Regions from separate parts of the Massilia pseudoviolaceinigra genome, predicted to be linked through region 1. Evidence: riboswitches for the same ligand, from Rfam matches in the RefSeq annotation. Region 1 holds a riboswitch; each other region holds the start of a gene.
The links. A riboswitch is a leader RNA that binds a small molecule or an ion and turns the genes downstream of it on or off. The one in region 1 is predicted to bind cobalamin.
Positions count from the first base shown of each region.

Region 2: linked by a shared signal. The riboswitch ahead of RBA40_RS32285 (TonB-dependent receptor plug domain-containing protein) and the one ahead of RBA40_RS23215 (CbtB domain-containing protein) in region 1 are both predicted to bind cobalamin.
Region 3: linked by a shared signal. The riboswitch ahead of RBA40_RS03795 (TonB-dependent receptor) and the one ahead of RBA40_RS23215 (CbtB domain-containing protein) in region 1 are both predicted to bind cobalamin.
Region 4: linked by a shared signal. The riboswitch ahead of RBA40_RS02675 (TonB-dependent receptor) and the one ahead of RBA40_RS23215 (CbtB domain-containing protein) in region 1 are both predicted to bind cobalamin.

Region 1 is NZ_JAVCWL010000026.1:27,169-31,781, reverse strand. Features, by position in the region: gene RBA40_RS23230 (cobaltochelatase subunit CobN) at 1-1,171, opposite strand, end outside; gene RBA40_RS23225 ((2Fe-2S) ferredoxin domain-containing protein) at 1,158-1,496, opposite strand; gene RBA40_RS23220 (CbtA family protein) at 1,500-2,279, opposite strand; gene RBA40_RS23215 (CbtB domain-containing protein) at 2,270-2,467, opposite strand; cobalamin riboswitch at 2,618-2,847, opposite strand; gene RBA40_RS23210 (hypothetical protein) at 2,914-3,279, opposite strand; gene RBA40_RS23205 (hypothetical protein) at 3,336-3,701, opposite strand; gene RBA40_RS23200 (tetratricopeptide repeat protein) at 3,795-4,289, opposite strand; gene RBA40_RS23195 (DUF2135 domain-containing protein) at 4,303-4,613, opposite strand, start outside.
Region 2 is NZ_JAVCWL010000057.1:13,606-18,218, forward strand. Features, by position in the region: gene RBA40_RS32280 (FecCD family ABC transporter permease) at 1-108, opposite strand, end outside; gene RBA40_RS32285 (TonB-dependent receptor plug domain-containing protein) at 116-1,981, opposite strand; cobalamin riboswitch at 2,064-2,285, opposite strand; gene RBA40_RS32290 (histidine phosphatase family protein) at 2,280-2,825, opposite strand; gene RBA40_RS32295 (adenosylcobinamide-GDP ribazoletransferase) at 2,828-3,619, opposite strand; gene cobT (nicotinate-nucleotide--dimethylbenzimidazole phosphoribosyltransferase) at 3,629-4,613, opposite strand, start outside.
Region 3 is NZ_JAVCWL010000003.1:42,312-46,924, reverse strand. Features, by position in the region: gene RBA40_RS03800 (cobalamin-binding protein) at 1-116, opposite strand, end outside; gene RBA40_RS03795 (TonB-dependent receptor) at 116-2,119, opposite strand; cobalamin riboswitch at 2,199-2,347, opposite strand; gene RBA40_RS03790 (M1 family metallopeptidase) at 2,465-4,549, shown strand; gene RBA40_RS03785 (hypothetical protein) at 4,549-4,613, shown strand, end outside.
Region 4 is NZ_JAVCWL010000002.1:110,783-115,395, forward strand. Features, by position in the region: gene RBA40_RS02675 (TonB-dependent receptor) at 102-2,204, opposite strand; cobalamin riboswitch at 2,382-2,618, opposite strand; gene RBA40_RS02680 (hypothetical protein) at 2,741-2,875, opposite strand; gene RBA40_RS02685 (SpvB/TcaC N-terminal domain-containing protein) at 2,878-4,613, opposite strand, start outside.

The DNA.
Region 1 (4,613 bases):
TCTGCGAAGCCTTGCTGCTCGAATTGGTGAACATGAACGCGACGCGCTTCTCGGCGTTCGGCACGTGCTTGAGGCGTGCAAAGCGTGCTGCGATGCCTGCCACACGTGCCACGCGGTCCGGCACCGGTTCGTATTCGACCGCGTCGCCCTGCAACCCGGCCGCGCGCGACTTGAACGACACCGGCGCGGTGATGATGCGCCCGTCGAATTCGGGCAGCACCACGTTCATGGCCGTATCCAGCGGATTAAGCCCGCGCGCGGACTGCTCCCACTGCGGCAGGGTCATGCCGCTGGTGATCGCCTGCAGCACCGGAACGTTCAGCGTTTCCAGTACGCCGACCGACCATCCGGCAGGCGTGGGACCGCCCGGCGCAATCTCGCCCATCGCGAAAGAGGTGGTGTTGATCAGCACATCGATATGCACGCCGCGCGCGTCGCTGAAGTAGCGCAGCGCGTCGGGCAGTGTCCCGGCGCCGGCGCCGCTGCGCAGGGAGGCGGTAAACACCGGCAGCACGTTCATGCCGCGTTTTTCCAGCGCATCCAGCAACGCATCGATGAAGCGCGTGTTCCCGCTCATCCAGTGCGCGCGGTAGAACACGATGCCGGCGCACGGTGCGCCGGTTTTTCGCAGCGCCAGCCAGTCGTCGATGCCGGCGCCCTGCGCCAGGTCGGGATGATAAATGCCGTGTTCCGGCAGCGGCAGCGCGCTCTCGTAGCCAAAACCGGTCAGCAGCAGATGGTCGGACAAATAGCGCAGCAACTGCGCCAGATTGCCGCTGCCGCCACAATGGAAATAATTCAGCGTCTGTTGCAGCACGTCGGGAGCGACGGTCGATACAGCTGCCAGCTCGGGATCGGGCTCGCCGGTGCCGCTGATGGCAATGAGGTGCTGGCCGTGGCGGCGCGCGTGGCTTACCAGATCGGCAAAACCGGGCACGCTGCCGAGACGGCCCAGCACGCGCAGGATGATGATGCGCGCGCCCTGCACCTCGCCCGAGAGCAGTGCCGTGGCGCCGCCGTCGGCGTCGAGCCGCTGCAGGCTCACGCCCGACACCGCGCCGAACTCCGGCGGCAGCTGGCTCACTGCGTGGTGCAGGACCGTCAGGTCGTTCGATGCATGGGTAAGCAGCGCGATGTGCGCCGGGCCTTGAGGAAAATCAGGTGATGTCATGGTCCGCCACAATTGTGTCGCCTTCGCCGATGCGATGGAAAATCAGGTCGGTCACTTCGGCGCCGCCGATCAGGTGCTCGGCGACGATGCGCCCTGCTGCCGCTTCGTCGACGCGCCGGTACCACACGCCTTCCGGGTACACCACTACGATAGGCCCTTCATTACGGCATGCGACCATGCAGTGCGTGCGGGTGCGCTTGACGCAGAGGTCCGGATGGGCGTCGATCTCGCGCCCCATGTGCTCGAACACGGCCTGCGCCTGCACGCCGTTTTCGGTGCAGCGCGGGCCGACGCACATGAACACGTGCCGGTCATGGGTCCGCATCGGTCAGCCGAATTTCTTGTAGAAGTAGCCCGCCAGCGCGCCCATGGCCACCCAGAATACGGCGTTGGCCAGCAAGGTCGCGTACAGGAAGCTCAGCGCCAGCTCGGGCGGTGCGCTGCTCGAATGGACCTTCGGCTGCGGCGAACCGACCAGATGCGGCACGAACAGCAGCACGGCGCCGGCGATCCTGAGCGGCCAGTTCTTGGCGAAGACCAGCAGCGCCAGCCCGCCCGCGCTGGCCATGACGGTGGCGGTCCACCACAACTGGCGCGCCAGCAGCGGCGCCGCGACGGTGCCAGGCAGCTCGGGCGGCAGGCCGACCGAGGGCGCCACGAAAAAGACCGTGTAGCCGGCCGCGCCCCACAGCAGGCCGGCGCGCCAGCCGCTTGCGCCGCCATGCAGGCTGATGGCCGCTGCCAGCAGCAGCGCGAAGCCGACGCCGGCGCTGATGTTGGCCACCGCCGTGTAGAAGGTGCGTTCAAAGCCGTCGTCCGGCTGCCAGCCCCCGTGTTCATGGGCGCCCTCTTCCGCGTGCTCGTGCGGCTTTGCGTCATGACTATGCTCGTGCGGCGTGGCGTCGGCGTGGCTGTGCGGTGCGGCCTGCTCCAGTGCCTTCGGCGCGGCACTTTCGAACACCTCCGCCTGCAGGATGATGGGCGCTACTTGCAGCTGCTGCACGCCGGTCAGCAGCAGGCCGGCCAGGATGCCGGCCGCCGCGGCGCTGGCGATGATGCGGTTGAAGGTGCCCAGGCTTGCCGCGGGCGCGGTGCGGATCAGTGGCATGGGAAGCCAGCCGAGTGTCGGCTGTCGTGCGCCGCGTTGTGCAGCGCTTCCATCGAGGCGAAACCGGCACCGTACAGCAGCACGATGCCAAGGCTGGCGGCGCACATGGCCTGCACAATGCGCTCTTTGACGGAGACAAACGGGACTTGTTCATCGGCGGTGGTGATGAAGCTACGGATCGGCGACATGGCATTCCTTCCTAAAGCATTTCGCATAAAACCAGGCAAATGCAGACGCGCGCGTCTTGCCTTGTCCGGCAACCGGGGCTTGTACGGGGAGAAGGAACGTGAGATGGGGTGCGGAACGCAGCGATCCACCTGGATCGCCCTCCGCGATACAAACGACTTACCGCTTCGGCTGGTTTCCGGGCTGGCGAGTGGCGGGGCAAAAAACCCTTCCCGGATATGCGCCTTCCCATGCTGACTAGGCACAGTGGCGTGATGCACATCCTTGACTCGCTTACCGTTGCGGGGGCAGCGCCGGCTTTGCCTCCGTTGAGAGGGCGCACCGGCTTCCCATTTAATCCGGCAAACGATCGTTTGCCAGAACCAGAAGCTTGACTACCGGCGAAGTATAGGTCTGGACTATATAAATTGCAAGGTTGCGCGGGCCGGCGTGTGCGCGGCGGACGAATTTACCAGTCGCGCCATTGTTCGGTGATGTCGTCGGCGGCTTCCAGGCCGGCGTCCTTGGCAACCAGGTAGATGATGTCGCACAGGTTTTCGCGCTCTTCGGTCTCGATCACGCTGCAGCGTTCATCAAACGCATTGAGGGCAAGGACGACGCGTTCGACTTCTTTCATGATCGCGGCGGGGGCTGCGGGTTTTGGGAGCTTTTCCACGGCAGCGGCATAAGTGTCGAGGATTCCGGCGCACTCGTCGATCTCGGCCTGGCCGTACGGAGCCTCGCTCTCCGGGTCTTCGGCGCAGCGCCCCATGTAAGCAGCCATCCCGCCGAGAAGGCGGGCGCGGATCGAAGCGATGCTGGGATTGGGTGGCATGGCGTGACACTCCTTCAAATTTCAGGGGTGCCAATGTAGCATGAAGCCGCGCTACCTTACTCGCTGAATTCGATATCCATCTGATTGCCGTCGTAGCAGAAGGTCATCTGCTCGCCTTCTTCATCGCGGATCTCCAGCACGCCGCCGGCTTCGACGAAGGGCCCGAGCGTGTCGAACAGGCGAATCAGCCAGTTGGTGATGATGTCGATGTCGCCGCCGTCGATCAGCAGCGCGCCTTCCTGGCGCTGGCTGGTGAAACCGATCGATTCAAGGAAAGCCGGAAAATCGCGTTCGGCGCGCGCGCGTTCGGCGAAGAAGGAGTCGCAGCCTTCGAACGATGTGCGAATCGCGTTAAACGCCTCCGGTTGCCTGGCGTTCCTGATAACGATGCTGGCATCGTAGATCCATGCTGCAGTACTCACTTGCACTCCCATTTCGTCAGAACGGCTGTCGCGGTCGTGCGCAGCCAAGGATCGTATTTCCTGTCGACAGTTTTACATGCCGTTCAAGAACTGTCAAAGCGCCGATGACGAGCGTTGTTTTCGGAGCGTCGCGAGGCGTTCGATGGCGGCTGCGTTGCCTTGCGCGGCGGACAACGTTAACCAGTCGATCGCCTCGGTCATGCCAGGCACGCTATCGTCGTCGCCATCGAGGAGCAGGTCGGCCAGACTGTATTGCGCGGCGCTGTCGCCTTTGCCGGCAACGATGCGTATCGAGTAGCTGGCTTCGGCCACATCGCGTTCGGCGCCGATGCCGGACGCCAGCATGCTGCCCAAGAAGTATTCAGCCCGCATAAATCCTTGCGCGGCCGCCTTCCGATACCAGTGGATCGATTGGACCGGGTCGCGCGGGCCGACGTCGGCCAGGTCATACGAATCGGCCAGCAGGCACTGGGCAGCGGCATTGCCCGATTCCGCCAGCGGCAGCAAAAAGGCGAGAGCGTCTTCGGGCTTCATCGGAACGATGACGTCTTCAAGCGCATCGTATTCGGGGTCGTACATCAGGTCCATTCGAACGCTCCGGTCAGGGATAAACAAACGACTTGACCAGTGTCAGCTCACCCGGCGCGCGCAGCGGCACGCGGACCACTTCCTGGCGCTCGTTCGGTGAATTTTCATTGGTGATGATTGCTACCTGCGCCACCGTCAGGATGCCGGTTTCCTGGCCGGCCCCGTAGTAGTTCACGTAGACGTGGTAGTTCCCTTTCGGCGGCGCGGCGCTCGAAAAAATCTCGGGCCCGTACCCGGTGGTGACGTCGACATCGAGCGCGCCGCCGTTGGGCATGACGCGGTTGCCGTACCACGAGTGGCCGCCGTCGGGCGCGACCACGTGCA
Region 2 (4,613 bases), on a different contig from region 1:
CACAGAGCCGACCATCCCGGCGACCACCAGGCTTGCCAATGCCAGCAAGGAGAGCGCCGTGATGACGACGCTGGCCCGGTGGCGCATGTTGCGAAAGAACGGATGCATGCGATTCCTATTTACTGCCGTAACGGACGCCGGCAAACACCTGACGGCCGGTGGTGGCGTAAGTGCGCGCCAGTTCGTACTGTTTGTCGGCGACGTTGTTCAACCGTAGCACGGCCGACCAGTCGGGTGCAAAGCGGTACTCGGCAAACAGGTTTACCAGCCCGTAGCCGGGCAGCGTGTTGCGGTTGGCCAGGTCGTCGAAGCGCTTCCCGGACAGCTGCACGCCTGCACCGGCAACCAGCGCGCCCGCCGTGTACTCGATGGCGAACTTTGCGTGGCGCTTGGCGCGCCGCTGCAGGTTCTTGCCGGTGGTGTCGTCGCGCGGGTCTTGCAGGTCGAGCGAGCCGCTCATGTCGAAGGCGCCCACGTGGGTGCGCGCGCCGAGGCTGATGCCCTCTAACGTGGCGCGGTTGACGTTGTAGGCGCAGCCGTACGGATGCGTATCCTGCTGGACCGGACATGTGGTGGTGTTGACCAGGAGGTCTTTCAGGCGGTTGCGGTAGTAGACCGCGCTGGCTTCAAGCGTGCCATCGTTGTAATACACGCCGCCTTCGACGTTCTTGCCTTGTTCGGGCTTGTTGATGTCGACCCCGTAACCCGGGTAATACAGTTCGTTGAAGGTCGGTGCGCGAAAGCTGGTGCCGGCGCTGGCGTTCACGCGCAGCGCGCGCGTGAGTTTGTAGCCGTAGCCGGCGCCGCCGGTGACCTTGTTGCCGTACTGGGTGCTGTCGTCGCGCCGCGCGCTGGCGCTGGCCAGATGGTTGCCGCGCTTGAGCGAGTAGGCCGCAGCCACGGAATTGGTCGCGCGGCTGGTGTTCAAGGCGCGCGTGGTGTCGGCGAACACGTCTTCCACCCGGCGTTCCAGAACCAGCTGCAGCAGGTCGCTGCCCAGGGCGATGTCGTTCTGCATGCTGTAGGCGTGCAGGCGCGTGTCGATGCGGTTGCTGCTCGTCGCACTGGTGAAGTTGACCGATTTGTCGTCGGCCTCGGATGCCTGCAGGCTGACTTTCCAGTTGCGCGTGATCTCGTGTTTCGAGTACACGGCGATGTTGTCCATGTTCTGCACGCTGCGCACGTCGAAGGGACCTGCGCCCGCATCGTACTGCGACTTGAGGTGGCTGTGCAGGTACAGCAGGCCCGCTTCGTGGCCCTTGGCCAGCACGATGCCCAGCTGGCCGGTGGCGCTGTCGCGCGTATAGCCGTCGTTGTCCTGGTTGTAGGAGAAGTTGCCCGGTTTGGTGGCCGAGAAGCCGTCATCCTTGTCCTTCGACACACCGAACGCGTAGCTGATGCTGTTCTCGCCTTCGCTGGCGCCGGCCACGCCGAACGCCATCGAGCGCGCCTTGTCGCTGCCCGCTTCAACAGCGGCTGTGACGTTTGGCGCTCCGGCGCCGCGCCGGGTGAAAATCTGCACCACGCCGCCGATGGCGTCGGCGCCGTACATGGTGGCCAGCGGGCCGTAGACGATTTCGATGCGGTCGACGTTCGCCAGCGGCAGGGTGGCCCAGTTGGCGATGCCGATCGTGGACGAGCCAATACGCACGCCGTCGACCAGCACCACGGTCTGCTTGGCGTCGCCGCCGCGGATGAACACTTGCGATGCGGCGCCCGGACCGCCGTTACGCGTGATCTCGATGCCGCGCTGCTTTTGCAGCAGTTCGACGACGCTGCTCGCACCGGAACGCGCGATGTCGGTGGCGCTGATCAGCACATGGTCGCTCAGCACGTCGCTGGCCGGCTGCGGCGCGCGCGTGGCGGTGATGATGACGGCGGCAACGGCCGTATCGGCGGCGCTGTCGGCCAGGGCATAAGGGGAAGTAAAAGCTAGCGCGAGCGACGTCAGGGCCGCGTGGCGTACAACAGGAAAGGTCATGACAAATCTTCAGTGAGTGCGATTGCGAGCAACCGGCCGACGTCCCCGTTGGCCAGATTGAAAAGGAACGCGCAGATCCTGCACGTTCCCACCTGTCCTGGCCGGTATCCGGGCTGGCAAATGCGGCCGTCTCACCTTCCCATGCCAAATGCACAGTGGTCGTTCGAGACGGCTCGTCGCCATGTCAGCGACATTTGCTTACCGTTGCGGGGGCAGCACACGTTGGCCTGTTGCAGGCTTCGTGTTTCCCAGTTTAACTGCGCTCATGGACATGGGCGCGGGCACCAAAACCCGATAATTATACACAGTCGATGATGACGGTCTCGCCGTAGGCGATGGCGTGGGGACGTTGCGCCGCCTCCAGCGCCATGGTCTCGGGCGCCAGGCCGCGTGCGCGCGCCGACAGCAGGCGGATCGTGCCGGCGTGGCAGATGACGATGGCGCAGGGCGCTTGCGCATGCATGCAGTCGGCATAAAACGCGGACACGCGCTGCGCCATGTCGGTCACGCTTTCGCCGCCGCCGGGGCGGTAGCGGGCCATGTCGGCGGCCCAGGCGTCGACGCCGGCACGGTCGATGTCGTCCCAGCGGCGCATTTCCCAGTCGCCGAAATCGAGTTCGGCCAGGCGCGCGTCATACCGCACCGCCGCGCCGCCGATTGCCGCGGCCAGCATGGCGCAGCGCCGCAGCGGGCTGGAAAATACCGGCGCGCCGGCGGGCAGGGTGGCGCGCAGGGTAGGCAGGGCCTGCGCCTGCAAATCAGGATCGACAGCGAGGTCGGTGCGCCCGTAGCACACGCCGGACGCTACTTGCGGCGCCAGGTGGCGCACCAGGTACAGGCGCATTCTCAGCCCCAGAGGCCGTGATGGAAAAACGCCAGCAGCGCCAGGTAGATGACCACTTCGGCCACCTGCTGCACCGCGCCCAGGCAGTCGCCGGTGTAGGCGCCAATGCGGCGCAGGCACTTGGCGCCCAGCCACCACGCCACCAGTGCGGCCCCGGTCACGCTGGTGAGCAGCGCAAGCCAGGGCAGCATGCCGGCCGTGGCCAGCGCCAGTGCAGGCACGCCGGCGCAGGCGCAAGCGATGCCGAATTCGCGGTTGCTCATATGCTGGGCCATTGGCTTGGCCTTGCCATCGGCGCGCGCATATTCCATTTCCCAGATCAGGCTCACCGCGGCCAGGCGCGACAAAGGGTGGGCGATGAACAGGGCGGCGATCGCGGCGGGTACGGACAGAAACGACAGCAGCGCGCACTTGAGCGCCACCGTCAGCCCCATGCCGACCGCACCGTAGGTGCCGATGCGCGAATCCTTCATGATCTCCAGCACCCGCTCGGTGCTCAAGCCGCCGCCGAAGCCGTCGCACATGTCGGCCAGGCCGTCCTCGTGGAAGGCGCCGGTCAGGTAGATCGCCGCCGCCGTCGACAGCAGCACCGCCACCGGGGCCGGCCATAGCAATGATGCGCCGGCATACACCGCCGCGGCCACCGCCGCCACCACCACGCCGACCAGCGGAAAATAGCGCGACGCATGGTGCAGCCAGGACGGGTCGAATCCGACCCAGCCCGGAATCGGCACGCGGGTGAAAAATTGCAGCGCGATGAAGAACAGCCGGCACTGGTGGACGATGCTGGCCATGGTGCGTACTTACGCCGACTGGCCGCTGACGCGCGCCGACTGGAAGGTGGCCATGTCGCCGAGGAAGTTGACGGCCGCGTGCAGCAGCGGCAGCGCCAGGGCGCAACCGGTGCCTTCGCCCAGGCGCAGGCCGAGGTTGAGCAGCGGCTTGGCCTTGAGGTGTTCGAGCATGCGCGCGTGGCCCGCTTCGTCCGAGCAGTGCGAAAATACGCAGTAGTCGAGGATGGCCGGCTGCATGCGCGCCGCCACCAGCAGCGCACTGCTGACGATGAAGCCGTCGATCAGCAGCACCATGCGCCGTTCGGCCGCCTTGAGCATGGCGCCAACGATCATGGCGATCTCGAAGCCGCCGAAGGTGGCCAGGATGTCGAGCGGCTCGCTCATTTCGCCATGCAGGGCGACCGCCGCCTCGATCACGTTTTGCTTGTGCAGCACGCCCTCGGGCGACAAACCGGTGCCGGCGCCGACGCAGTCAAGCACCGGCACGCCGGTCAGCTTGTGCATCAGCGCGGCGGCGGCGGTGGTGTTCCCGATCCCCATTTCGCCGAAGCCGATCACATTGCCTTCCAGGTTGCCGACGATGCGCATGCCGTGCGCCAGTGCGGCGGCGCATTCGGCCCAGCTCATGGCCGGCTTCTGGGCAAAGTTGGCGGTGCCGCGTCCGACCTTGCAGTCCATCAGGGCCACGCGCTTGCCGAAATCGTGGTTCACGCCGGCGTCGATGATCTGCAGCGCGCAGCCGTTCTGGCGCGCGAACACGTTGATGGCCGCGCCCTTGGACAGGAAATTCTCGACCATCTGCCAGGTGACGCTTTGCGGATAGGCCGAGATGCCTTCGGCCACCACGCCGTGATCGGCCGCGAACACGAGGATGGCCGGCTTGTTCAGCGCGACCTTGGTCGTTTGCTGGATCAGGCCGATCTGCCGGGCCAGCGTTTCGAGCGCGCCCAGGCTGCCCAGCGGCTTGGTCTTGTTGTCGATCGCTTGGGTCAGT
Region 3 (4,613 bases), on a different contig from region 1:
CGCTGCGCCGGTGCGGCCAGCACCACGCGCCGGCCGGCGTCGTCCACCACCGTGATGGCGGCCCCGGCCAGGCCGGCCCACAGGGCCAGCGCGGCGAAGACGAGGCGCTTGCGCATCAGAAGTCGTAGCGCGCCGAGACCTTGACCTGGCGAGCGTCGCTCGGATAAATGCCGCTGTTGCAGCCGTACGCATTGCTGGTGTAGCGCTTGTCGGCCAGGTTCAGGCCCGCCACCGCGAATTCCCAGGCGCCGATCTGGAGCGCGTAACGGGCGTCGAAGGTGGTGCTTGATGCCATGCGCACGCCGCAGGTATTGGCGAAGTCGGCGCCGAAGCGCTGGCTGCCGGCCCATTGGGCGCCGATGCCGGCGCTGTGGCCATTGCCCGGCACCCAGGCCAGGCGCGCCGAGACCACGTTCTTCGGTACCAGCACCATTTCGCGCCCGGCGTTCGGGCCGTCGGTGAAGCGGGCCAGCACGTGCTGCCAGTTGCCGCTCACGCGCCAGTCGCGCGCGATGCGGGCGTGAACATCGAGCTCCACGCCTTTGCGCTCGGTCGGATCGAGGTTGGTGTTGGCGCCGTAGCCGCCGTTCACAGTCGGGTCGTAGAAAATCTCGTTGCGCAACTGATGGCGGAACACGCGCGCGTTCGCGCCCATGGCCGCATCGCCGTAAGCGAGGCCCAGTTCCAGGTCGCGCGAGGTTTGCGGCGCCAGCACGGCGGACGATGAACGGTAGCCATTCTCGTCGACGTTGGCCACGCGGTAGCTGCGCCCGGCCTTGGCGTACAGTTCTAGCATCGGCATGACATTAGCGCTGCCCTGCACTTCCCAGGCATTGAGGGTGGTCTTGCTGGCATACGGTGCGGCGAACGCGCGCTCGTCGGTGGCATCCTTCTCGAAGCGTTCGCGGCGCGCGCCCACGGCCATGCGGGCTTTGTGCGCGCCGCCGAACTTGAGTTCATCGCGCACGTACAGCGCCCGCGATTCTTGCGTGGCGTCGGCGTTCGAGTAGTCCGAATCGGTCACGCGCGACCACTTGACCAGGTCCACGCCAGCCACCAGCTCATTGAGCATGCCGCCCATTTGCGCAAGGTGGCGCAGGCGCGGCGAGAACTGGGTCTGGGCACTGTCGTAGGTCGACTTCGAGGCTGCGCGCACGCCCTCGAAGGTGTAGAAATAGGTGGAACGGACAGTGCGCTCGCGGCGCGACAGTTCGGCGGCCAGGTCGACGCTGCCGACGCGCTGCTCCACGAACGCGGTCAGGCGGTCAGAATCGAGCGAGCCCACGTCGTCGGGCGTGCTGGCCTGGCGCGGATTGTCGCGGAACTGCTGCATGCTCAGGGCGCCCGGCAGGTCCGATTCCTGGCGCGCGCGGTCGTAGCGCAGACCGGCGCGGCCGCCCTGGTATGCCCACTGGGCGCCGCCGCTGAAGGTATCGAGCTCGAAGCTGTTATGGTCGCGGTAATTGTCGGTGCGCTGGCTGCCGACCGAGGCGTCGAGGGCGAATCCGTTCCACGACTGGGCCACGGCGGCGCGCAGGTCGCGCAGGTTGAACTGACCGGTTTCGGCGCGCAGCATGCCGCGCCGGCCATTGGCCTCGGGGCGGCGCGTGACGATGTGGATCACGCCGCCGGTGGCGCCTTCGCCATACAGCACGCTGGCGCCGCCGCGGATGATTTCGATGCGCTCGACGGTCTCGATCGGGATCGACGACAGGGTCGCATTGCTCAATTCACTTTCGGACATGCGCACGCCGTCCAGCGTGACCACCATGTTCTGGCTGCTGTTGGTGCCGAAGCCGCGCAGGTCGAGGCTGAAATCGGGCGAGCCGTCCAGGCTCTGGCGGCCATACACGCCGCCGATCTGGCGGATGGCCTGGTTGACGTCGGCCGCGCCGGCGCGGCGGATGTCGTCGGCACTGATGACGGTCGCGCCGATCGGGGCCAGCGCCGGGTCGCTGGCAAAGCGGGCGCCGGTCACGGTCACGGCGGGCAGGGTCTGGGCCTGGGCTTGGCCATCGGCGGCCAGCGCGGCGCTGGACATGAAACACAGGGACAGGGCGGAAACCAGCGCGAGCGGCCTGGCGGAGAGCGCGCGGCGCGGCGATACTGCAGAAATCATGATGTCGTCTTCAGAAAATAGAGTCCTGGCCTGCGTCCCCGCAAGCCGGATTGCACGGACAGAGGCGCGCTGCGCGGCATCGTGTCCACCTGTTTTGGCCGGTATCCGGGCTCGCAAGGCGTCAGGAACGACGGCTTGCAGTACCGTTGCGGGGGCAGCACACTGCGTGTTTCCCGTTTAACTGCCGGCGTGAAGACGCGGGCGGGCACCAAAACTGCGCCATTATAATCGCAGTCGCCATCCGGACCGCGGCCCGGATGGCGTTGTGGCATGCTGTGCGGCTGGCCGGCTGCCCGCCAGTAAGGCCCACTACCAATCGAAGCGCCCGGCGGCGCAGGAGAATGCATGCAAGCGCGTACCCGAACCATGGCCCAGAGGGCGCTCCTGCTGGCGGCAGCTGCCATCGCCGGGGCCGAGCTGATGGCGCAGGCCGACATCACCATCACGCCGATTCCGGAGCCGATGACCGACGTCGGCATCGGCTTCGCCATGCCCTCGGCCAGCGCGGTGAGCCTGCCGAGCGCCCCGCACGCGTGGGGCGGGCCGCGCAGCGGCAGCGAAGCGACCCTGTCGGACCGCGTGGTCGACTACCGGATCGAAGCGACGCTCGACCCGATTGCGCACACCGTCGACGGCAAGCAGAAACTCACCTGGCGCAACCGCAGCAAGGAGACCGTGCGCAGCGTCTACCTGCACCTGTACATGAACGCCTTCAAAAACGCCGGCAGCACCTTCTTCACCGAGCAGCGCGCATCCGGCTACCACGCCACCATCGCCCCCGGCGAATGGGGCCATATCGCCCTGCGCAGCGTGACCCAGGGCGGCGCCAGGGTGGCTTGGTCGTTCGTCCATCCCGACAACGGCCCCGCCACCGACGAGACGGTGGTGCGCTTCGACCTGCCGGCGCCGGTGGCGCCAGGCGCGTCCACCAGCTTCGACATCGCTTTCCTGACCCAATTGCCGCGCGTGGTGGCCAGCACCGGCCACGTCGGCAGCTTTCACCTGGTGGGCCAGTGGTTCCCAAAGATCGGGGTGCTGGAGCTGCCGGGCGAACGCGGCGCCACCAGGGCGCGCTGGAACGTGCACGAATATCACCACGAGACCGAGTTCTACGCCGACTTCGGCCGCTTCGATGTCAAGCTCACCGCGCCCAAGGGCTACACCGTGGGCGCCACCGGCGAACTGCAGGGACCACCGGTGGAACAGGGCGGCATGCTGACCCACCACTACGTGCAGGGCGACGTCCACGATTTTGCCTGGACCGCCGACAATCGCACGGCGCCGCCCCTGCGCGGTACCTGGAGCGCGCCGGGCAGCGTGCAGGTTGCACTGTCGGTACTGTTCCCGCCCGACCGCGCGGCCAGCGCCGCGCCGGCGCTGAAAGCGGCCACCGAGGCGCTGGCCTATTATTCGGCAACACTCGGACCGTATCCGTACAGGACGCTGACCATCGTGATCCCGCCGCTGAACGCCGACAATGCCGGCGCCATGGAGTACCCGACCTTCATCACCGTCAATGGTTACGACAAGGTGGTGCCGCGCACGGCCGCCGCCTTCGACATTGATCTCGTCACGATCCACGAAGTCGGCCACAGTTACTTCCACGGCATCCTGGCGTCGAACGAGACTGAAGAACCGATGCTCGACGAAGGCTTGAACGAATTCTGGAACCATCGCATGCTGCGCGACACCGGCAAGGACGCGTATCTCGGACCGCCGCTGCTCGCGGCCCTGGGCATCGCGCCGGGGTTCAAGGGCTTCGACGTCGAGCGTTATGACACCGTGCCCGCCGAACCGGCGGAACCGCTCGGACAGAACGCCCACATGCGCAAGCAGGGCATTGGCCCGGTGTACGTACGCAGCGCCACCGTGCTGCGCGACCTGGAGGCACGCATCGGCAAGGAGGCGACCGGGCGCGCCTTCAAGGAATACTACCGGCGCTGGAAGTTTCGCCATCCGAGCATCGCCGATCTGCGCGAGACGCTGGCCGAGGTGAGCGGCCAGCGCGCCGCGGTCCACGCCGCGTTCGCGCAGCAGGTGTACGGCACGGCCAGCGTGGACGACCGCATTGCGCACTTCGCGAGCGATGCAGAGGCGTCGGCCAAGGCCGGCGGCGCGGGCGCGTGGCGCACCAGCGTCACCCTGGAGCGGCGCGGCGCGCCGGTCGCGCAAACCGTGCTGGTCAAATTCGCCGACGGCAGCAGCGAAACCGTGGTGTGGGATGACCAGCAGCGCGGGCGCACCTTCAGCTGGGTCAAGCCGGTCAAGGCGGTATCGGCCGAACTCGACCCGGGCCGCCTGCACTACCTCGACGCCAGCAAACTCGATGACAGCCGCACGCTTGAACCGGACGGCAGCGCCGCGCGCCGTTGGGCCGGCGACCTGGCGGCGCTGTTCAGCATCCTCTTTTCCCTGATTGCGACCGTGTGATGAGCTCCTCCCCTGCCTTTTCGATTGCAGTGGCGGCGCGCGCGGCGCTGCAATGGCGCCTGCT
Region 4 (4,613 bases), on a different contig from region 1:
CTCATCGTTACGCCGCTCTCATCGTATACATGCGCGGATTGTAGCAGCGCCGATAAACACCGTAAACGGCGCCGTGCCGGCGCAGGCAGGTTCGCGGACATTCAGAAGCGCCATGCCAGACCGGCGCGCAGGGTGCGCATTTCGCCCGGATGGGTATGAATGTCGGCCACCGGTGCAGGCTCGCCCGGCAACTGCGATGCGTAGTAGTAGTCGATATCGCTCACGCGGCGGTCCAGCAAATTGAGCACTTCGACGGTCAGCTTGAGGTGCGGCGCGAGCCGGTAGCCGAGCTTCATGTTGAGCAAGGTGGACGAGGGCGAGCGGACCGAATCGTCTTCGACCAGTGCGCGCGGGCCGAAGTAGCGCAGGCGCACGCCGCCCGACCACGGGCCGGCGGCGCCCGACACACCGACCGAGGCAGTGCGGGTGATCGACCCGGGGATGAATGCGCCGGCCGGATCGCTGTCGCGAAAGCGCGCGTGCGACCACGCGAGGTTGGCATCGATGATCCAGTCTTTCGCGGGCGTGTAAAAATTGGCCAGCTCGATGCCGTGCCGCCGGCTCGGGCGGCCTGCTTCGGTGGTGCCGGCGTCGCCGATGAAGATCAGTTCGGAATCGAGGTCGAGCTTCCAGGCGGCGATGGTGGTTTGCATGCCGGGCACCAGGCCGGCCAGCCGCAAGCCTGCCTCTTTGCCGGTTCCCCGCACCAGCGGCGTGGCGCGCTTGATGTCCGCACCGTCGGCGTCCACCGCCAGGCCGGTCTTGGGATCGACAGTGCCGGTGACGCCACGGGCGTCGTTGCTGTGGAATCCCCGTCCCCAGTTCAGGTACATCTCCGCATTTTTCCCCAGCGTGAAAATCGCCGTGAACTTCGGACTGGTGATGCCGGCATTCACCTTGCCCGAGTTGGCGGGCCTGTCGCTGTGGACATCGAACGCGTAGCGGTCGGCGCGCAGCCCGGCGACAGTGCGCAGCCATGGCGCCCAGACGGTGCTATTGGACAGGTACAGCGCGCCGCTGCGCTCCTTGACCCGGTCCTCGCGCACGGTCGAGCGGCGCTGGCGCGCCTCGCTCAAATACAGGCCGACCGGGGCCAGCCTGTCCTGGCGCAGCTGAACGCCGAACGCTGTCTCGGAAGCGAAGGGGCCCAGTGCGTGGCGCCATGTGCGCTGCGCGTCCAGGCCGAGAATCTGCCGGCTTTCCGCCTGGTGGAACTGGTCGCCGTGCTCCGGATCGTCCAGTGCATAGGTAAAGTCGCTGAACAGGTCGAGCCGCGATGTGATGATGTAGGCATTGGCCCTGGCGCTGCCCGTGCCGTACTGGCGGCTCCACTCGCCCGACAGGCTGTAACGCGAGGTTTCGCCGCCATCCGTGGGCGCGAGCGTGCCATAGCGGCCGATCAGGCCGGCGTCGAGCGCGCGTTGCGGCACCTGATCGGTCGACGTCCACGACGAATGCATGCCCATCGCCGTCATCCGCACATCGTCGTCGCCGCGCCGCCAGCTGTACGACAGCACGCCGTTGACACGCTTGTAGTCTTCCGGCGTCTCCCACGGGCCATCCTGGCCCGCGCGCTCGAGCGCGTACAGCAGCGTACCGGCGGCGAGCGGGGTGGCGTTGGCGAGCAGCGCGCGGCTGAAGCGGTTCTGGCCGGTCTCCAGACTCAACAAGCCTTGCTCCATTTGCCGCACGTAGTCGAAAGCGGCCGCGCCGGCGACGGAAAAATCGCCTTCCTCGGCGTAATAGGTGCCTTTTTTATACGCGATGGTGCTCACCAGCTCCGGAATCAGGAAATTGAGGTCCGAATAGCCCTGGCCGTGCGCATTGGTCGGCAAGTTGACCGGCATGCCCATCACGGTGGTGCGGAAATCGGTGCCGTGATCGAGATTGAATCCGCGCGCAAAATATTGATTGGCTTTGCCGTCGCCGGCGTGCTGGGTCACGATCAGGCCCGGCACCGCTTCGAGCAGCTCGCCGGTGCGCAGCAAGGGGCGGTTTTCGAGCTGCCTGGCGGTCACGGTGCCCTGGTTGGCCGAATCGGCGACGCCGAGCGGTATCAGGCTGGCGGACACGCGCACTTGCTGGACGGAGGATGGGGTATCGCCGTCGACGGTGGCGCTGGCAAAGGCGGGCATGGCCAGCAGCAGCATCGGCGACAGCAGGCGCAGCCCGCGTTGCGACGGGGCAGGGGTGATATTTTTCACGGGTACTCTCGGTTAAGACCGGGCATGCCGGTCTGCTTGTTTTATACGGCGCACATCCCCGTGCGCCGAGAAAAAGAAAGCTGCGGCCGACAGAGGCGCGAGAGTCGATGGAGATGAGGGAGCGGCGGCATTGCGCGCGGTCCCAGGCGATCCACAAACACGACAATTCCCGGCCGCTTGCTTCCATGCGTCCTGGCCGGTATCCGGGCTGACAGGTCAGATTGCCTCGCCTTCCCATGCCAGCGGCACAGTGGACCAAAGAGACAACCGGCCGCACGTCGTTGGACGACATGCGGCGCCTGTTTTACCGTTGCGGGGACAGCACACGTTTGCCGCTGGCATGCCAGCGCGTGTTTCCCGTTTAACTGCGGCCTTCGGAACAAGGCCGCGAGCACCAAAACGTGGCAATCATAACGGCTGCTGATGTATTTAGCAACGTTTCCATATGCAATGACAGGCCGAGCCCAAGGAAGCGCTACGCTTGCCGGCCACGCTGGAACCGATGGCCCGGGCCTTGAGTTCAGGCAAGCCGGCGCTTACCAGTTGTATTTCAAGGTCGCCCGCGCCGAGCGGGAAAGGCCCAGATAGCAGCTGTGGGTGGCGAAGCAGGAGGCGACATAGTCCTTGTCCGCCACATTGTTCACGTGCAGTTCAGCCATCCAGTCGTTCATGCCTAGCCGGCCCAGTTCGTAGCGCAGCGCCGGACATGGAAATTCTGTTCGGTGACGGTGTACGGCGTGCAGGCGCGCGCCGCTTGCCAGGGCGCGGCGCCGGGGCCGGCATCATCGGCGTAGACTTCCTGGCGCAGCATCACGCCAGCCAGCGCGCGGCTCGCTTCGCGCTCCTCGGCCAGGGTCAGACCGGGCGGCAGCGGCGTGTCCGGCAGCAGCAGGGCGCGCGCCTCGCGCTCGCTCAATCCCGGTTCGCGGAAGTACTCGCCGCGGCCGCGGGCGTGCGGCGGTCCGTCGAAACAGTCCGCTATCCGGTCGCGGCCGAGCCAGGCGCCGGTATGGAACCAGGTCCTGGTGTGGATGGGCGGCACATGCGACGCCTCGGCGATATTGTCGGCCGCTGCCTCGCAGGCCGCCAGCGTGCCGAATTCCTCCGTATCCCACTGTTCCACCATGCCGAAGCCGCGAAATTCGCGCTCCTCTCCATCGAAGTAGCCGTGGTGGTAGGCGTAGCGGGTGACGAAGCGGCTGCGGCTGATATGGTCCCAGGTTTCGACGCGCTCGACCACGTGCACCGGGAACGGCAACCGGGTGAGCCAGGGCTTGCCGCCGCGCTTGTCCTGAAGGTAGAAACGGGTCGATGTGGCGTAGTCGAGGACGGTTTCGGCGCCCAGGATGTTGTCGGTCCGGACCAGCAGATGGGGCTTGCGCTCGCCCATCAGGTTGACGTAGCGCATAGGCCGGCCTGCATCGGCCGGCAAGGGCGAGGACCAGACCAGGCAGATGGTGCCGTTGCCGAGCAGGTCGACCGCCGCGATGTTGACCAGGTCGTCGATGCGCGGGAATACCTGCATGCGGTGCGCCGCGCCCCAGGCATTGCCCGACTGGTTGAAATACAGGCGCACGCCCTCGCTGTGCAGATAGATGATGTCGGCGCTGCCGCTGCCATCGATATCGGCCAGCCGGATGCGGCGATGGTCGAACTGGCCGGCGTGGTCGAACCATGGCGGGTTGTCCATCGTGACCTTGGCGCCGAAACGGCCGAAGCCGAGGTTTGGCCAATAGCACACTTCGCCATTGCGCAAGCGCACGATGTCGGCCAGGCCGTCGCCGGAAAGGTCGGCCAGGTGGATCGATTCGCTGGCATCGGCGAAGACCACGCGCGGGCCTTTTTCCTCGTCCAGTGCCGGGAATACGCGGCGCGCCGGGCCGAAGCCTTCCTCGCCCAGCGAGGGGTGCCAGAGCAGGGCGTCGTCTTCGGTGATCATCACATCGGCGCGGCCGTCGCCGTCGAGGTCGACGAAGCGCAGGTTCGGGTCGCGTGATGGCAGGTTCAGGGGCGCGCGGAACGGTTTGAACGGTTGCCAGCCTTCGCCGTCGTCGTGCTCGTACAAGCCCGGCATGGGGCCTTGCATGACCACCACGTCGGGCCGCCCGTCGCCAGCGAGGTCGAGCAATTCCACGCCGCCGGCGAGCGACACATTCGGCCGCAGCGCGACCGTTTCGAGCGGCGCGAACTGCGCGCGCCCGGCCAGGGGGCTGATGTTGCGCGTGTAGTACCAGAATCCACCCTGTTCGGTGAGGATGCCCTGCACGCCTTCGCCATGCAGGTCGGCCCAGCGATAGGCGCTGCCATCGACCCCGGCCGGCAGGTTGGCCAGGCTGTCGGCATCGACTTCTTCCACCGTCTCCTGGACCACGGGCCTTGTATATCCGAACTCGACTGGCGGCACGCTGC